2 linked regions of the Methylobacillus flagellatus KT genome follow. Each later gene encodes a partner of the first gene's protein in a complex. Links are inferred from orthologs where the notes say so. Each region holds a gene or a part of one and is shown on either strand. Other genes may lie near its edges.

Region 1 (5,494 bases):
TCTTCTACGCTTGTCATCCACGACGGCTTCGCTTCCTCCAATACCATCCTGGCTGCCAACTGAGCACTGGACAAGGCCCCTTGGCCGGGATTGCGCAACTCCTCGGCGATTGCCCCCTGCAGCAAGACCATCAGCTTTGCAATGACAGCAGGAGGGTGCTGCAGCTTTGCCTCCAAGGCAAAAGGAAGCAGATGCGCGCCCAGTGCAGAGCAAGCCCGGGCCAAAGCGTCTGGCGATGAATACTGCACCCGAACCATGTCCCGACTACCGGGCGCATTGAGCCAGCTATCCAGAAGAGGATACAAAGCAAGCAGCCTCTCCGCAGGCTTCTTGCTGCAGGCCGCCATCATGTGGACCAACCGTGGACTGCTGAGTAAATCCATGCGTCACCTTTGAACCATGCGGCTTATCCTGGCATAGGAACTTGCCATTCGTTCGGCCATATACCATTCATTCCAGCATCATCAAACCTGTTATGGGGCTGCTGCGCCGAGCTTGTCCAGTCTGGCCTTGACCAATTGGGCTAGCTTCTCCGCCGTGCGAATAGTGGTTTGCTGATCACTCCACGAACTCTCCAGCTGCATGTAGCGGGACATCACGACAGCCCGCTTTCCAACATCCACCATAATGATCCGCGGATAGACGAATAAATAGGTAGGCTTCAAGGCGACGCCAATGATGAGGTAGTCCGCCCCGGTTTCCTTGTTGAGCTCAATTGCCGTTTCCACATTATCGTAGAGATAAGTCGGCGAATTACGCTCAATCTCAGCCCTCACCCTCTCCCCTTCCGGCACCATATTCACGCCTTGAGCCTTGAGCTCCTGCTTGAACGTGGTGGATAACAGCTCGATGCGCTGCAACTCTTCCGGTGCATTGGGCAAGCCGGTCAGATCATTGAGCTCGAACGCCAACACGACGACCTTGGGGCTGTCCTCAGCGGCAAGGACGCCCCCCGCTGCGACCAAGCCCAGCAATATGCCCAACAACCCATTCACAATTAACCGCATACCCGACATCTCCCTGCGCAATGAATAAATACTAAACTGTATAGTACACTTTCAGCATGATATTACAATCCATGGCAACCATTTATCTGTGACAAAAATTATTTATCCCTATCGAGGGTCCTAGTGACTAGCGGGCTGAGAAATCAAGCACTTTAACGCCATCTATACCCCATGAATGGCGCGGCAAAAATCCGGTTGCTAGCCGCAGCAATAGAACAAATTCAACACACGCCCTTGAAAAACTGCCATGCCGCCCCTATTATTAGCACTCGATAGGGTTGAGTGCTAAATCACCCTAGCAACCAAAACTTGTAACAAACCCAATCAATGATCATTCAAAGATTTTAGGAGAAAAACACATGGCAATTCGTCCATTGCAAGACCGCGTTATCGTGAAACGGCTGGAAGAAGAGCGCAAGACCGCATCCGGCATCGTCATTCCTGACACAGCGGCTGAAAAACCAGATCAAGGTGAAGTGATTGCTGTTGGTCCAGGCAAGAAGGACGACAACGGCAAATCCATTCCCCTGGACGTCAAGGTGGGTGACAAGGTGTTGTTTGGCAAGTATGCCGGCCAGGCCGTCAAAGTAAATGGCGAAGAAGTACTGGTACTTCGTGAAGATGACATTCTGGGTATTGTAGAGGCCTAAATTAGTGGCACAACGTTAGCTCAAACAAGTTTATTAGGAGATATAAATGGCTGCAAAACAAGTGATTTTTGGTGATGACGCCCGCGCCAAGATTGTCAATGGCGTGAACATTCTGGCAAATGCCGTCAAGGTAACCCTGGGTCCCAAGGGCCGCAACGTCGTTCTGGAGCGCTCCTTCGGCTCCCCGACTGTCACCAAGGACGGCGTATCTGTCGCCAAGGAAATCGAGCTGAGCGACAAGCTGGAAAATATGGGTGCGCAGCTGGTGAAAGAAGTCGCTTCCAAGACCAATGACAATGCCGGCGACGGTACCACTACTGCTACCGTTCTGGCACAAGCCATCGTCCGCGAAGGCTTCAAGTATGTTGCTGCAGGCTTCAACCCGACTGACCTCAAGCGCGGTATCGACAAGGCAGTTGCCGAAATCGTGAACGAGATCAAGGCCATCGCCAAGCCCACCACCACCAGCAAGGAAATTGCCCAGGTTGGCTCCATTTCCGCCAATTCCGACGCCGATATCGGCCAGATCATTGCCGATGCGATGGACAAGGTAGGCAAGGAAGGTGTGATTACCGTTGAAGACGGTTCCGGCCTGCAAAACGAGCTGGATGTCGTGGAAGGCATGCAATTCGACCGTGGTTACCTGTCTCCATACTTCATCAACAACCCAGAGCGCCAGATCGCCCTGCTGGAAAACCCATTCGTGTTGTTGTACGACAAGAAGATCAGCAACATCCGCGACCTGCTGCCTACTCTGGAACAAGTTGCCAAGGCTGGTCGTCCCCTGCTGATCATCGCTGAAGATGTGGAAGGTGAAGCACTGGCCACCCTGGTGGTCAACAACATCCGCGGCATCCTGAAGGCCGTGGCTGTGAAGGCACCTGGCTTCGGTGACCGGCGCAAGGCCATGCTGGAAGATATCGCCATCTTGACTGGTGGTACCGTGATTGCCGAAGAAGTCGGCCTGAGCCTGGAGAAGGTGACACTGGAAAACCTCGGCCAAGCCAAGCGTGTTGAAATCGGCAAGGAAAACACCACCATCATCGATGGTGCTGGCTCAGAAAACAACATCAAGGTACGTATCGACCAGATCAAGAAGCAGATCGAAGACGCTACCAGCGACTATGATCGCGAAAAACTGCAGGAACGCGTAGCCAAGTTGGCCGGCGGTGTTGCCGTGATCAAGGTTGGCGCTGCCACCGAAACCGAAATGAAGGAAAAGAAGGCTCGCGTTGAGGATGCTTTACATGCTACACGTGCTGCCGTTGAAGAAGGCATCGTGCCTGGCGGTGGCGTTGCCCTGTTGCGCGCCCGTTCTTCCATCAAGGAGCTGAAGGGCGACAACCCAGATCAAGACGCTGGCATCAAGATCGTGTTGCGCGCGATCGAAGAGCCTCTGCGCCAGATCGTCGCCAACGCTGGTGACGAGCCATCCGTTGTGGTCAACAAAGTACTGGAAGGTACTGGCAACTACGGTTACAACGCTTCCAATGGCACCTACGGTGACCTGGTTGAGCTGGGTGTTCTGGATCCAGCCAAGGTAACGCGGTCCGCACTGCAGAACGCTGCGTCTGTAGCTTCCTTGATCCTGACTACCGATGCATTGGTAGCAGAGCTGCCTAAGGAAGAAGCTGCGCCAGCCATGCCTGACGCAGGCGGCATGGGTGGCATGGGCTTCTAATTCAGCCACGCTCACAGGCTGCCGCCACAAGGCAGCCATGCTAAATAAAAAGCCCCGGTTTTCCGGGGCTTTTTATTTCCTACCATGCTCACTCAGTTGCATCCCACTGGCCGATGGTTCCCACTGCCGTCAATTCGTCACATTTGACAGTCAGAATATTTTCACCACCTAGAATAAATTAGGCATATACTCGCAATTGATTGATTAGCGATTATTATTAACAGCAGAATCAATTGCCTGCTTGGCATGTTCTATATATTGTATATGCGACAGGCAAAAAAAACCCCGATTAAAGGGGAGTAAAATCGGGGTTAAGCATTTAAGCCTCATTGGGATAAGGCTTCCCGCTCAGGGAGGAAAGCGGGAGACGAGTGCGTCGTCTGGAAAATAAGACCGGGCCTTGGCAGGATAGTTCACTCAAAGTGCATTTTTTACATCTGTTTACAATTATGCACTAAAAAGGCCCGTCTGCAGCGTCACGACTGCGGTTCTCTTCGCTGCTTTCACCTGCGATAATGCAGGCTATGACGAACCCAACCACCACCTTGCTCGACGGCCTCAATGAAAAGCAACTCGAAGCCGTCACCCTTCCGCACCAATCCGCACTCATCCTGGCTGGCGCCGGCAGCGGCAAGACCCGCGTGCTCACCACGCGCATTGCCTGGCTGATCCAAACTGGACAAGTCTCACCGCACGGCATTCTTTCCGTAACGTTCACCAACAAAGCCGCCAAGGAAATGCTGACCCGACTGGGTGCGATGCTGCCTATCAACATCCGCGGCATGTGGGCCGGAACCTTCCATGGTTTATGCAACCGCCTGCTGAGGGCGCACCATCGTGAAGCGGAACTGCCCCCCACATTCCAGATACTGGACACGGCAGACCAGCTTTCTGCGATCAAGCGCGTCATGAAAGCGATGAATATCGATGACGAGAAGTTTCCACCCAAACAGGTGCTGGGCTATATCAACAGCTGCAAGGAGGAAGGCCTGCGCGCCTATGCAGTAGATGCCTATGACAGCCATTCGCAACGCATGCGCGAAATCTTCGAAGAATACGACAAGCAATGCCAGCGCGAAGGTGTGGTGGATTTCGCGGAACTGCTGCTGCGCTGCTATGAATTATTGAGCAGCAACAAAAGCATTCGCGAACATTACCAGCAGCGCTTCAAGTACATCCTGGTGGACGAATTCCAGGACACCAACCGCCTGCAATACCTGTGGCTGAAGCTACTCGCCGGCACGAACAACTGCATCTTTGCCGTCGGTGATGACGACCAGTCCATCTATGCCTTCCGCGGCGCGCGGGTGGGCAATATGCGCGACTTCGAGCATGATTTCAATGTGCAGAACGTCGTGAAGCTGGAGCAGAACTATCGCTCCCACAGCAATATCCTGGACGCAGCGAATGCCATCATCATGCATAACCGCAACCGGCTGGGAAAGAATCTCTGGACATCTGCAGGCAAGGGCGAACCTATCCGCATTTACGAAGGCTACAACGACAAGGATGAGGCGGTGTTCATCGTTGATGAGATCAAGGCTTTGCATAAGGAAGGCATAGAACTCAGCCAGATCGCCCTGCTTTATCGTTCCAATGCCCAGTCCCGCATCCTGGAGCATGAATTGTTCTCAGCAGGACTGCCTTACCGCGTCTATGGCGGATTACGCTTTTTCGAGCGGGCGGAAGTCAAGCATGCACTCGCCTATTTACGCCTGATCGCCAACGGCGATGATGATACTGCCCTGTTACGTGTCATCAATTTCCCCACTCGCGGTATCGGTGCGCGCAGCCTGGAACAATTGCAGGAACTGGCCCGCCAACAGGACAGCAGCCTTTGGCAGGCCGCCTGTGCCAAGGCGGGTGATGGCCGCCCAGGCCGTGGCCTGGAAGGTTTTGTCGCGCTGGTCAAGCAAATGCAGGAAGAATCCATCGGCCTGACACTTGCTGAGCAGGTGGAGCTCGCCACCAGGCTTTCCGGCTTACGGGATCATTATGCTGCGGATAAGGAAGGCGAAGACCGCCTTGCCAACCTGGATGAGCTGGTCAATGCCGCCATTGCCTTCATGAACCAGGATATCGGCATGCCAGTGGATGAGAACGGCGAAGTCGCCATGTCCATGCTTGCGCAATTCCTTGCCCACGCCAGCCTGGAG
Region 2 (4,041 bases), 170 kb from region 1 along the record:
TGGCATCTTTCTCGGCCTGGGTGCCCAGATGCAGCAGCAATGTCGCATCGCCGCCATCATCCAGGATCATGTTGCTGTAACCGCCATCTGTCCATTCGAAAATCCGGTGGGTATAGTCCCAGTACTCATCCAGGGTCTCGCCCTTGACTGCGAAGACCGGGATGCCTTGTGCTGCAATGGCGGCCGCCGCATGATCCTGGGTGGAGTAGATGTTGCAGGAGGCCCAGCGCACTTCCGCACCGAGGTCTCGCAAGGTTTCGATCAGCACGGCGGTCTGGATGGTCATGTGCAGCGAGCCAGTGATGCGTGCGCCACGTAATGGCTTGGTAGCCGCATATTCCTCACGGATCGCCATCAGGCCTGGCATTTCTGTCTCTGCAATGGCAATTTCCTTGCGGCCCCATTCAGCCAGCTTGATATCGGCAATCACGTAATCTTGGGTATTATCAGCCACAGTATTCATCCTTCAAAACGTTGAACAACGCGACACTGTTGTCGTGTCGATTGGAGAGTATGACCAGTGGGAGAGGCGATGTTGGAGTGTGTGCGTTTCACCATCTCATGACCGGTACATGTCAATCTGGTGAACGCCGTTTACACAGCTTGCGCTGCGGCAACCGAGCCTGGGGATGAACATCCTTGCAACGTTCCTCGGTAGAGGCGCCATTATAGTGGCTTTATCCTTTTTCTGTCACTGTTGGCATGGAAGATCAGGAAATACCTTGCTCTGGGCTGGGAATTTGCCGGGTACCAGGATGTTCGGTACCGGGAATGGGGAGTAAGGTAAGGCAAGTGCCCTGCATGCGAACGCATGCAGGGAGGTTAGAGCAGAGGTGTACTTGCAGGGATGAGCGGTGCGGGCTGGCAAGGAACCGCATTTCGGATGAGCCAGCCCTCGGTCGTTGGGATGCCCTCCGGTCAGAGGCCTGCCGCCGCGCGCAACAAAGCTGCTTTGTCAGTCGCTTCCCAGGTGAACTCTGGTTCGTCGCGGCCAAAGTGACCGTAAGCTGCCGTCTTGGCGTAGATGGGACGCAGCAGGTCCAGCATTTTGACGATGCCCTTGGGACGCAGGTCGAAGTGATCCAGCACCAGTTGGGTCAGTATCTCGTTCGATACTTTGCCCGTGCCATAGGTTTCGACCATGACGCTGGTAGGCTTGGCGACGCCAATGGCATAGGAAACCTGCACCAGGCAGCGCGAAGCGAGGCCAGCCGCGACGATGTTCTTGGCAACGTAGCGGCCGGCATAGGCGGCAGAACGGTCAACCTTGGAAGGATCCTTGCCTGAGAATGCGCCACCGCCGTGAGGGGCGGCGCCACCGTAGGTGTCCACGATGATCTTGCGTCCAGTCAGGCCGCAATCGCCTTGCGGGCCGCCGATCACGAATCGTCCAGTTGGGTTGACCAGGAATTTGATATCACCCTTGATCAGTTCCTGTGGCAGGGTGGGCTTGATGATTTCTTCGATGACGCTTTCACGGACCTGGTCCAGGCTGATGTCGGGCGCATGCTGCGTGGAAATCAGCACCGTGTCGATCTTGTGCGGCTTGCCGTCCATGTACTGGATAGTGACCTGGCTCTTGGCGTCAGGACGCAGCCAAGGCAGGCGGCCATCCTTACGCAGCTGGGACTGGCGTTCCACCATGCGGTGCGAGAGCCAAATGGGCAGCGGGAGCAACTGCGGAGTTTCATCGCAGGCATAGCCGAACATCAGGCCCTGATCGCCGGCCCCTTGGTCCAGAGGATCGTCGTTGGCGTTGTTGACGCCCTGGGCAATATCTGGGGATTGCTTGTCGTACGCGACCAGGACGGCGCAACTCTTGTAGTCGATACCGTAGTCGGCATTGTCGTACCCAATGCGTTTGATGGTGTCGCGCGCGATCTTAATGTAGTCGACATTGGCTGTCGTCGTGATTTCCCCCGCCAGCACGACCAAGCCGGTATTGGTCAATGTTTCTGCTGCCACGCGGGCAGTAGGGTCCTGCTCGAGAATTGCATCCAGGATGCTGTCCGAAATCTGATCCGCGACCTTGTCAGGATGGCCTTCGGAAACGGATTCGGAAGTAAATAGGTATTCGCTCATGAACTCCCACCAAATGAATTGTGCAAAAGGTTGTTAGAATAGCAAAATCATCATGTTTCAAAAAGAAGTACATGCTCAAAGCATTATTACGCGTTTTGGCGATGATGCCGCTGCCTATTATCAATGCGGTTGGCGTACTCACCGGGTGGGGGCTTTATTTCTTTTCCCACAAGGTATTGCGCCGTACGCGCAAGAATCTCAGTGTGGCCGGCATTACCTCTTCAACCGAGGAGTACCACCGGCTGGTGAGGCACAGCATCCTGGAAACCGGCAAAGGCCTGGTCGAGACGTTTGCCATCTGGTTCCGCCCGCAGGGTAAAGTGTTGCCCTGGGTCAGGGAGTGCCATGGCTGGGAGCATGTGGAGGCCGCTCAGGCTCAGGGGCAGGGCATCATTTTCCTGACGCCTCATCTGGGCTGTTATGAAGTGACCGCCCTCTACTATGCCGCACGTCACCCGATTACCGTGTTGTACCGTCCCGCGCGTCAGCAGTGGCTTGCCCCCCTGATCGACGAAGGCCGCAATCGCAGTCAGATCAAACAGGCACCGACCAGCCTGAGCGGGGTGCGTAGCTTGCTCAAAGCCTTGAAGCAAGGTGAGGCGGTTGGCATATTGCCAGACCAGGTGCCTGAGTTCGGTGAGGGCACCTGGGCGGATTTCTTCGGCACGCCGGCTTATACCATGACCCTAGTGGGAAAGCTTGCCGATACTTCGGGCGCCCGGGTGCTGCTGGCGTTCGGCGAGCGCTTGCCGTGGGGGAGAGGCTATATCATCCATATTCAGCCCCTCGAGATGGAGCCCACTCCTGCGAATATCAATCAAGGGATAGAACAGTTGATCAGGCAATGTCCTGCACAATATCTCTGGAGCTACCGCAGGTTCAAGCAGCCCAAGCCGCACGGAAAACCGCGCGAGACTCAGGGTGGGACGAATTAAATTTCACGCATGTGCGGCAGTTGCCGCCATTTCAAGGCAGTTTTTATGAAACTCAGTTTTACCAAGATGCAGGGCATAGGCAATGACTTCATTGTGGTGGATGGGTATAGCCGTCCAGTCAGCCTGGATGCAGATACCATCCGCCGTCTGGCCGATCGGCATTTCGGCATTGGCTTTGACCAGTTGCTGTTGGTAGAACGCCCTACAGTGGAGGGCGTCGATTTTCGCTACCGGATATTCAACGCCGACGGCGGCGAAGTGGAGCAATGTGGCAATGGGGCGCGCTGTTTCGTGCGTTACGTGCACGACAAGTCCCTGACCAGCAAGCGTGAAATCCGGGTACAAACGGCGCGTGGCATCATCCTGCCCAGGTTGGAAGACAATGGGTTAGTCACGGTGAATATGGGCGAGCCACGCTTTGAGCCGGCAGAGGTGCCGTTCATTGCCGACCGGGAGGCGATGACTTACCTGCTGCAAGTCGCCGACCAGGCGCTGGAAATTTCCGTGGCTTCCATGGGGAATCCCCATGCCGTGACCGTCGTTGAGGATGTCGATACGGCGCCGGTGGAAAGGCTGGGGCCTCTGGTTGAGCGCCACGAGCGCTTTCCCCAGCGGGTCAACGCAGGGTTCATGCAGATCGTAGATGAGCACCATATCCGTTTGCGCGTATTCGAGCGCGGTAGCGGCGAGACCCTGGCATGCGGGACCGGTGCCTGTGCCGCCGTGGCCAGTGGGATCAGGCGCGGCTTGCTGCAGTCCCCAGTCAGGGTTGCCACCCGGGGCGGCGAATTGATCATCGCCTGGGAAGGTGGCGGGCAGCCGGTCTGGATGACCGGCCCTGCCGAAACTGTATTCGAGGGTAGTATCGATATTGAGGTTTAGAGTGGTTGGCAACGCCAGGGAGCGCTGTCCAGGCAGCGTGCCGCAGCCGTTGCAATGGAGCGGCAGGATGATCCCATGAGGCTGGCCTAGCCGCGTTTACCCGCCAGGAATGGCGATTCAAGGAGTCAGCATGGAAGCACAA

Evidence for each region. Proteins that work in one complex are often made in the same cells at the same time.
Region 2: the proteins of groL (region 1) and metK are in contact, whole or in part, in a cryo-EM structure (PDB 8P4O), measured with the Escherichia coli proteins. The link is inferred for Methylobacillus flagellatus KT from one-to-one orthologs.

What each region holds. Positions count from the first base shown.
Region 1 is NC_007947.1:370,395-375,888, reverse strand. Bases 1,122-4,020 are described here. They hold groL (chaperonin GroEL), read left to right. Parts: upstream 1,122-1,703; coding sequence 1,704-3,338; downstream 3,339-4,020. Other genes in these bases: uvrD (DNA helicase II), read left to right, coding at 3,854-4,020; groES (co-chaperone GroES), read left to right, coding at 1,367-1,657. Outside these bases: MFLA_RS01890 (hypothetical protein), read right to left, coding at 1-383; MFLA_RS01885 (DUF2380 domain-containing protein), read right to left, coding at 474-1,007; more of uvrD, read left to right, coding at 4,021-5,494.
Region 2 is NC_007947.1:204,970-209,010, forward strand. The notes cover bases 1-2,903. They hold metK (methionine adenosyltransferase), read right to left. Parts: upstream 2,083-2,903; coding sequence 919-2,082; downstream 1-918. Other genes in these bases: ahcY (adenosylhomocysteinase), read right to left, coding at 1-463; MFLA_RS01015 (lysophospholipid acyltransferase family protein), read left to right, coding at 2,154-2,903. Also shown: more of MFLA_RS01015, read left to right, coding at 2,904-3,017; dapF (diaminopimelate epimerase), read left to right, coding at 3,063-3,899; MFLA_RS01025 (DUF484 family protein), read left to right, coding at 4,030-4,041. UniProt on the Escherichia coli protein: Catalyzes the formation of S-adenosylmethionine (AdoMet) from methionine and ATP.